Regions from separate parts of the Streptomyces sp. NPDC001351 genome, predicted to be linked through region 2. Evidence: riboswitches for the same ligand, from Rfam matches in the RefSeq annotation. Region 2 holds a riboswitch; the other holds the start of a gene.

Region 1 (4,410 bases), on a different contig from region 2:
GGGACGCGGCGTCGGCGCGGCTGGTGGGGGAGAAGCTGCGCGCCGACATACGGGCGGATACGGGGCTGACCGGGTCCGTGGGCCTTGCCGCCTGCAAGATGCTCGCGAAGATCGCCTCCGAGGAGGCCAAGCCGAACGGACTGGTGCTGGTCGAGCCAGGGACCGAGCGGGCCAAGCTCGGACCGATGTCGGTGCGGATGCTGCCGGGGGTGGGGCCGGCCACGGGGGACCATCTGCGGCGGGCCGGCATCACCACGGTCGACGAGATCGCCGAGGCCGGTGAGGACGAGCTCGTCCGGCTGCTGGGCAAGGCCCATGGGCACGCGTTGTACGCCATGGCGCTGGCCCACGACGACCGGCCCGTGGTGGCCGAGCGGGAGGCCAAGTCGGTATCGGTCGAGGACACGTACGACGTGGACATCCACGACCGGGTGAGGGTGGGGCTGGAGGTGCAGCGGCTGGCCGACCGGTGTGTGCGGCGGCTGCGAGGTGCGGGTCTTTCGGGGCGGACCATCGTGCTGAAGGTGCGCCGCTTCGACTTCTCGACGCTGACCCGTTCCGAGACGCTGCGCGGGCCCACGGACGATCCGGCGGTGGTGCGGGAGGCTGCTGCCCGGCTGCTGGATTCGGTGGACACGACGGGGGGTGTGCGGTTGCTGGGGGTCGGGGTGAGCGGGCTTGCCGACTACACGCAGGAAGACTTGTTCGCGCAGGCCGCCGGGGAAGGCGTGGAACATTCGGCGGACGAGGCGGACGAGGAGCCCGTCGAGGAGCAGCAGGTGGTTGTCGAGCGGCGGTGGCCCGCCGGGCACGATGTGCGGCATGCCGAGTTCGGGCACGGGTGGGTGCAGGGAAGTGGGCTGGGGCGGGTGACCGTGCGGTTCGAGACGCCGGATTCGGGGCCGGGGCGGGTGCGGACGTTTCGCACCGATGACCCTGAGCTGGAGCCGGCGGATCCATTGCCGTTGGTGGCGGGGAGACCCGGGGCCTCCGTGCACGGGGCCAGAGCCTGACCGTGGAGGGTGCTGGTCCGCGCGGGAGCCGGGCGCGGTGGGACGGGTGGGCTACGCGTCCGCGTCCTCCGTGCCCGCGAGCTTGCCGAAGTCGTGGTCCGGGAAGGGGGAAGCGGCGGGGATGTCGAGGCCGTAGTGGTGGTAGAGCTGGAGCTCCTGCTCGGGGGAGAGGTGGCGGCCGACGCCGAAGTCGGGGGCGTCCTTGATGAGGGACCGGTCGAAGGGGACGTGGAGGGTGCCCTCGATCAGTTCGCTGGGTTCCAGAGGGACGAAGGCGTCCCGGGAGAACAGGCCGGTGCGTATGGCCGCCCACTCCGGCACGCCCGTCGCGTCGTCGAGGTAGACCTCGTCGATGGTGCCGAGCTTGGTGCCGTTGCGGTCGAAAGCCTTGCGGCCGATCAGGTTGCGCGGATCGATGTCGGTCTGCACGGGCCCTCCATTTGGTCGCAACTCATCCGTAAGCACTACGAAAGAGCAGATTGGTGATGGCGGCCACTCGAAGGATTGGATGTGGTGCTCGCTGGTAGGCTGACAGCGGCTGCTGACCCCGTGCGGGAGAGTCCTCCAGACATCACCGGAGGCGCCGAAGGAGCAAATCCTCCCCGGAATCTCTCAGGCTCACGTACCGCGCGGACGAGGTCACTCTGGAAAGCAGGGCGGGTGTCGACAGCTCCCGCTCTCACCGACGGTGAAAGCCGGGTGCCCTCGGGTGATCCGGTGAAGCTCTCAGGTTGAGATGACAGAGGGGGAGGCCGTCCGGGTACCCGTGCCGTGGTGCCCCTCGAAGGTCGTGTCAGACCAGGAGGCCTCCGCAATGACCGCCCATCGCATTCCGCTCTCCGAGCTCGAACAGGGAATACCGTTCGAGCAGCGCCACATCGGGCCTGACCACGAGGCACGGGCCAAGATGCTCGCGCACGTCGGATACGGCTCGCTGGACGAACTCACCGCGGCAGCGGTGCCGGATGTGATCAAGAACTCGGATGCGCTGGAGCTGCCGGGTGCGCGCACCGAGGCCGAGGTGCTGGCCGAGCTGCGGTCGCTCGCCGACCGGAACCAGGTGCTCGACTCCATGATCGGGCTCGGGTACTACGGGACCTTCACTCCGCCCGTCATCCTGCGCAACGTCATGGAGAATCCCGCCTGGTACACGGCCTACACGCCCTACCAGCCCGAGATCTCGCAGGGGCGGCTCGAGGCCCTGCTCAACTTCCAGACCATGGTCGCCGACCTCACCGGGCTGCCGACCTCCGGTGCCTCGCTGCTCGACGAGGGGACGGCCGCCGCCGAGGCGATGGCGCTGTCCCGGCGCATGGGCAGGAACAAGAAGGGCCTGTTCCTGGTCGACGCGGACGTGCTGCCGCAGACCATCGCCGTGCTCGAGACCCGTGCCGAGCCGACCGGTGTGGAGGTCGTGGTCGCCGACCTCAGCGACGGAATTCCGGCCGAGATCGCCGGGCGTGAGATCAACGGCGTGCTCGTCCAGTACCCCGGCGCCTCCGGTGCCGTACGCGACCTCAAGCCGCTCGTCGACCAGGCGCACGAACTCGGAGCGCTGGTCACCGTCGCCGCCGATCTGCTGGCGCTGACGCTGCTGAAGTCGCCCGGGGAACTCGGCGCGGACATCGCGGTCGGGACCACGCAGCGCTTCGGTGTGCCGATGGGCTTCGGCGGGCCGCACGCGGGCTACATGGCGGTGCACGAGAAGTTCGCGCGCAGCCTTCCCGGGCGGCTGGTGGGCGTGTCCGTGGACGCGGACGGGCACCAGGCGTACCGGCTCGCGCTGCAGACGCGTGAGCAGCACATCCGGCGGGAGAAGGCCACCAGCAACATCTGTACGGCCCAGGTGCTGCTCGCCGTCATGGCGGGGATGTACGCCGTGTACCACGGGCCGGAGGGGCTCAAGGCGATCGCGCGGCGCACCCACCGGTACGCCACGATCCTTGCCGCGGGGCTTCAGGCCGGTGGCGTAGAGGTCGTGCACGGCTCCTACTTCGACACGGTCACCGTGCGGGTGCCGGGCCGCGCCGCCGAGGTGGTGGCCGCCGCGCGGGAGAACGGAGTCAACCTTCACCTGGTCGACGCCGACCATGTGTCGATCGCCTGCGACGAGACCACCGCGCGGGCCCAGCTGGGCGCCGTGTGGACCGCGTTCGGGGTCGAGGGCGACATCGAGGCGCTGGACGCGGCGACCGAGGACTCCCTGCCCGCCGGACTGCTGCGCACCGACGACTACCTGACCCACCCGGTCTTCCAGCAGCACCGCTCCGAGACCGCGATGCTGCGCTACCTGCGCCGGCTCGCCGACCGTGACTACGCGCTCGACCGGGGCATGATCCCGCTGGGCTCCTGCACCATGAAGCTCAACGCGACCACCGAGATGGAGCCGGTCACCTGGCCCGAGTTCGGGCAGCTGCACCCCTTCGCGCCCGCCGAGCAGGCGCAGGGCTACCTCACCCTCATCCGCGAGCTCGAAGAGCGGCTCGCCGAGGTCACCGGGTACGACAAGGTGTCCCTGCAGCCCAACGCCGGATCGCAGGGCGAGCTGGCCGGACTCCTCGCCGTACGCGGATATCACCGGGCCAACGGTGACGAGCAGCGCACGGTGTGTCTGATTCCGTCGTCCGCGCACGGGACGAACGCCGCCAGCGCCGTCATGGCCGGGATGAAGGTCGTCGTCGTGAAGACCGCCGAGGACGGCGAGATCGACGTCGAGGACCTGCGGGCCAAGATCGAGCAGTACCGCGACGAGCTGGCCGTGCTGATGATCACGTACCCCTCCACGCACGGTGTGTTCGAGGAGCATGTCGCCGACATCTGCGCCCAGGTGCACGAGGCCGGCGGGCAGGTGTACGTCGACGGCGCCAACCTCAACGCCCTTGTGGGGCTTGCCAAGCCGGGGCACTTCGGCGGTGACGTCTCGCACCTCAACCTGCACAAGACCTTCTGCATCCCGCACGGCGGCGGCGGGCCGGGCGTCGGGCCGGTCGGCGTACGGGCGCATCTGGCGCCGTATCTGCCGAACCACCCGATGCAGCCGGCCGCGGGACCGGCGACGGGTGTCGGACCGATCTCCGCGGCCCCCTGGGGTTCCGCGGGCATCCTGCCGATCTCCTGGGCGTACGTCCGGCTCATGGGCGGCGAGGGGCTGAAGCGGGCCACGCAGGTGGCCGTGCTGAGCGCCAACTACATCGCCAAGCGGCTCGAGCCGCACTACCCCGTGCTCTACACCGGTCCCGGCGGGCTGGTCGCGCACGAGTGCATCATCGATCTGCGGCCGCTGACCAAGGCGACCGGTGTGAGCGTCGACGACGTCGCCAAGCGGCTCATCGACTACGGATTCCACGCGCCGACGATGTCGTTCCCGGTGGCCGGCACACTGATGATCGAGCCGACC
Region 2 (4,410 bases):
TCGGTGAGTTCCCCGCGCCCCTGGGGCGGCTGCCCTCCACGGCGTTTACAGGTGATCCCTCGTATAGAAGGGGCGTACCTGCTCGCGCATCCAGGTCGCCACCGGGTCGTCCGTCACGTCCAGGAGGACCAGGTTGACGGGCCAGGGGGTGGGGGTTCTGGTGATGGCCCGGCCCAGCGCCTCCAGCGGCAGGGCTCTGATGTCGCCCTCCCGCTGGGAGAGTTCGACGCCCACGAACATCACCGGGTCCGCCGTCTCGATGGCGGCGAGGCAGCGGCGGGCCGTGACGACCACGCCCGTCCCGGCGAACTCGGCGGAGGCCGCGGCGAGGAAGTCGATCGGGTCGTCCTGCCAGTCCGGCTCGTAGAGCTTGACGCGGCCGCCGGAGGCGGGACCGTCCAGCGGGGTGCGGCCCACCCGGCAGAGCTCGGCGACGGCGGGCGGCGGGAGCGGGATGCCGACCACGCCGTCCGGGTTCACGGCGAGGCCGACCTGCGGGGGCAGTCCGCGGGCGAACTCGACGGCCGGGGCGATCGTGTACGACATGTGGGAGCCGACGACCTGCCGGAACTGCTCCTCGGAGCTGAAGACCGGCACATAGGCCTGGCCGTCGATCTCCAGCGTGGGCAGGTCGAGGGGGCCGCTGTTCAGGTCGCCGCCGTTCGGCAGCGGCACCCAGACGAAGCTGCGGCCGAGCACCTCGAGGATCCGGCCGCCCGCCGCGGGTATGCCGAGGGAGGCCGACAGCACCTCCTCCAGCTCGTTGCCCGGCCATCCGCCGTGCGGATGGGGGTGCGCCTGCAAGGGAAAGTCCGCGGGGAGATCCGCTGCGAAGTCCATCTGTGTCCGACCGCCTGCTGAGAACCACTGCTGTGGCTGGAAAGGCTAGCGGGTGGGACGGACAAAGGGGTTGGTCCGTGCATCAGCCCGCGAAACCGATCCTGCGCAGCACGTCCGCCGCGTCCCGGTCCAGCAGCACCGCCGAGCCGACGCCCTCGGGCAGGTCGCCCCGCTCGACCGCGCGGATCAGCCGGGCCGCTGCCGCGCGGTGGCGCAGGAAGGCGTAGCGCGAGACGCCGCGGCCGCGCTCGCGCTGCCCCTCCAGGGCCGTGCCGGGCGTGACGTCGAGCAGCAGCAGATGCAGGGTGCCGCCGCGACGGCGGGCCTCGCGCGCCAGCCAGCCGCGCACCCAGGCCTGCGTACCGCAGTCGTGCACGACGACCCCTTCGCCGCTGCGCAGGGCGCGGCGCAGTCCGGCGTAGTGGGCGAGGCGGACGAGGGGGCGGTAGACCGCGTAGGGCAGGAAGCGGGGCGTGCGGGCGTCCCAGCGGTCGCGGGCGTCCTGGGAGTCGATGCGGATGCCCCGGGCCGCGCGCTCCATCAGCGTGGACTTGCCGCTGCCGGGCAGGCCGGTGATCACCACCAGGTCACGGGGGCCGAAGAGCAGGGCGTGCGGGCTGTGCCCCGAGCGGTCCCGCAGGTCGCGGACCACGGGTGCCGGGAAGGCACCGCACACATCCTTGGCCGGGGCCGCGGGCTGCTCGGGCAGCGCGACGGCCGAGGTCGTGGCGTACACCGTGGTCCTGTTCACCGTGATCGTCCTTCCTGGGGGTCAGGAAAGCTTCTCCCCACTCTTTGTAAAGGGAAGGTAATGCACGGCTTCTCGCGGTTGTGTTCGGTTCCGGCGACAGCCCAGTCACAAACAGGAGGTGCCGAAGAGGAGGTGCCAAGGAGGAGGGGGCGCGTGCAATGATGTGCGCGCAACTGCATACCGGCCGTTTGAATCCGCGCGGGAGAGTCCCGGCAGCAGAGTCTGCCGGGCGCCGAAGGAGCAAGTCCCTCCCTTGAATCTCTCAGGCCCCGTTACCGCGCGGGCGAGGCACATCTGAAAAGCGGGCCACCGGATCCGGTGGCTCCACCCAAGGTGCAAGCCAGAAACCACACTTGTGGTCATGGCGAACCTCTCAGGTTCCGATGACAGATGGGGAGGAACGACCTCGCCCGTCATGCACTCTGCCTGGGAGACGACCGTCCGATGAGCAGCACCGCACCCCGTCACACCGCGCTCGATGCCCTGCATCGCTCGCTCGGCGCGACGATGACCGACTTCGCCGGCTGGGACATGCCCCTGCGCTACGGCTCCGAGCGCGACGAGCACCTCGCCGTGCGGACGAAGGCCGGGCTCTTCGATCTCTCCCACATGGGCGAGATCACCGTGACCGGCCCGCAGGCCGCACAGCTCCTGAACTTCGCCCTGGTCGGCAACATCGCCTCCGTCGGCGTCGGCCGCGCCCGCTACACGATGATCTGCCGGGCCGACGGCGGCATCCTCGACGACCTGATCGTCTACCGGCTCGGCGAGACCGAGTACATGGTGGTGGCCAACGCCTCCAACGCCCAGGTGGTCCTGGACGCGCTGGTGGAGCGTTCGGCCGGCCTCGACGCCGAGGTGCGCGACGACCGGGACCACTACGCGCTGATCGCCGTGCAGGGCCCCGAGTCCCCCGGCATCCTGGCCGCGCTCACCGACGCCGACCTCGACGGCCTGAAGTACTACGCCGGCCTGCCCGGCACCGTCGCCGGCGTGCCCGCCCTCATCGCGCGCACCGGCTACACCGGCGAGGACGGCTTCGAGCTGTTCGTCGCCCCCGCTGACGCCGAGAAGCTGTGGCAGGCGCTGACCGACGCCGGAGCGCCCGTGGGGCTGGTGCCCTGCGGGCTGTCCTGCCGGGACACCCTGCGCCTGGAGGCCGGCATGCCGCTGTACGGGCATGAGCTGTCCACCTCGCTCACACCGTTCGACGCCGGGCTCGGCCGGGTGGTGAAGTTCGAGAAGGAGGGCGACTTCGTGGGGCGCGAGGCGCTCCAGGAGGCGGCCGCCAAGGCTGCGGAGAACCCGCCGCGCGTCCTTGTCGGCCTGGTCGCCGAGGGCCGTCGGGTCCCGCGCGCCGGGTACGCCGTCGTCGCGGGCGGCGAGGTGATCGGAGAGGTCACCTCCGGCGCCCCCTCCCCCACCCTGGGCAAGCCGATCGCGATGGCGTACGTCGACGCGGCGCATGCGGCGCCGGGCACCGAGGGCGTCGGCGTGGACATCCGGGGCAGTCACGAGCCGTACGAGGTCGTGGCGCTGCCGTTCTACAAGCGCCAGAAGTAGACACTGACCGAGACTGGGCGAGGGGGCGCCGTCCAAGACGTGACCCCGCGCACATTTTCGCTGCTCACACGCGTTTTCCGTAGTCCCCCCTTCATCAGCACTCCACCGCGTACAGGAGAATTCAGGCCATGAGCAACCCCCAGCAGCTGCGTTACAGCAAGGAGCACGAGTGGCTGTCGGCCGCCGAGGACGGCGTCTCGACGGTCGGCATCACGGAGTTCGCGGCCAACGCGCTCGGCGATGTCGTCTACGCCCAGCTTCCCGAGGTGGGCTCCGCCGTGACCGCGGGCGAGACCTGCGGCGAGCTGGAGTCGACCAAGTCGGTCAGCGACCTGTACTCCCCCGTCACCGGTGAGGTCACCGAGATCAACGAGGACGTGGTGAACGACCCGTCCCTGGTCAACTCGGCCCCCTTCGAGGGCGGTTGGCTCTTCAAGGTCCGCGTCACGGAGGAGCCGGCCGACCTGCTCTCCGCCGACGAGTACACCGCCCAGAACGCCGGCTGAGGAGCCGTAGACGCATGTCCGTACTGAACACGCCCCTGCATGAGCTCGACCCGGACATCGCCGCCGCGGTCGACGCCGAACTGCACCGCCAGCAGTCCACGCTCGAGATGATCGCCTCGGAGAACTTCGCGCCGCTGGCGGTGATGGAGGCGCAGGGCTCGGTGCTGACCAACAAGTACGCCGAGGGCTACCCGGGCCGGCGCTACTACGGCGGCTGCGAGCACGTGGACGTCGCCGAGCAGATCGCCATCGACCGGCTCAAGGAGCTGTTCGGCGCCGAGTACGCCAACGTGCAGCCGCACTCGGGTGCCTCCGCCAACCAGGCCGCGCTGTTCGCGCTGGCCCAGCCCGGCGACACCATCCTGGGCCTGGACCTGGCGCACGGCGGCCACCTCACCCATGGGATGCGGCTGAACTTCTCCGGCAAGCAGTTCCACGTGGTCGCCTACCACGTGGACGACTCCGGTCTGGTCGACATGGCCGAGGTGGAGCAGCTGGCCAAGGAGCACCGCCCCAAGGTGATCATCGCGGGCTGGTCGGCGTATCCGCGGCAGCTGGACTTCGCCGAATTCCGGCGGATCGCGGACGAGGTCGGCGCCTACCTGTGGGTGGACATGGCGCACTTCGCCGGCCTGGTGGCGGCCGGGCTGCACCCCAACCCGGTGGAGCACGCGGACGTGGTCACCTCCACCACCCACAAGACGCTGGGCGGCCCGCGCGGCGGGATCATCCTCGCGAAGAAGGAGTTCG

The links. A riboswitch is a leader RNA that binds a small molecule or an ion and turns the genes downstream of it on or off. The one in region 2 is predicted to bind glycine.
Region 1: it holds a riboswitch for glycine, as region 2 does, so the genes downstream of both, gcvP (aminomethyl-transferring glycine dehydrogenase) here and gcvT (glycine cleavage system aminomethyltransferase GcvT) in region 2, are expected to answer to the same signal.

What each region holds. Positions count from the first base shown of each region.
Region 1 covers NZ_JBIAWS010000022.1:141,981-146,390, reverse strand. The annotation lists gene ACFY1U_RS47320 (DNA polymerase IV) at 1-1,013, shown strand, start outside; gene ACFY1U_RS47315 (PRC-barrel domain-containing protein) at 1,065-1,442, opposite strand; glycine riboswitch at 1,556-1,651, shown strand; gene gcvP (aminomethyl-transferring glycine dehydrogenase) at 1,828-4,410, shown strand, end outside.
Region 2 covers NZ_JBIAWS010000015.1:198,349-202,758, forward strand. The annotation lists gene ACFY1U_RS40770 (enhanced serine sensitivity protein SseB) at 46-840, opposite strand; gene ACFY1U_RS40775 (AAA family ATPase) at 923-1,597, opposite strand; glycine riboswitch at 1,781-1,879, shown strand; gene gcvT (glycine cleavage system aminomethyltransferase GcvT) at 2,036-3,154, shown strand; gene gcvH (glycine cleavage system protein GcvH) at 3,283-3,660, shown strand; gene glyA (serine hydroxymethyltransferase) at 3,675-4,410, shown strand, end outside.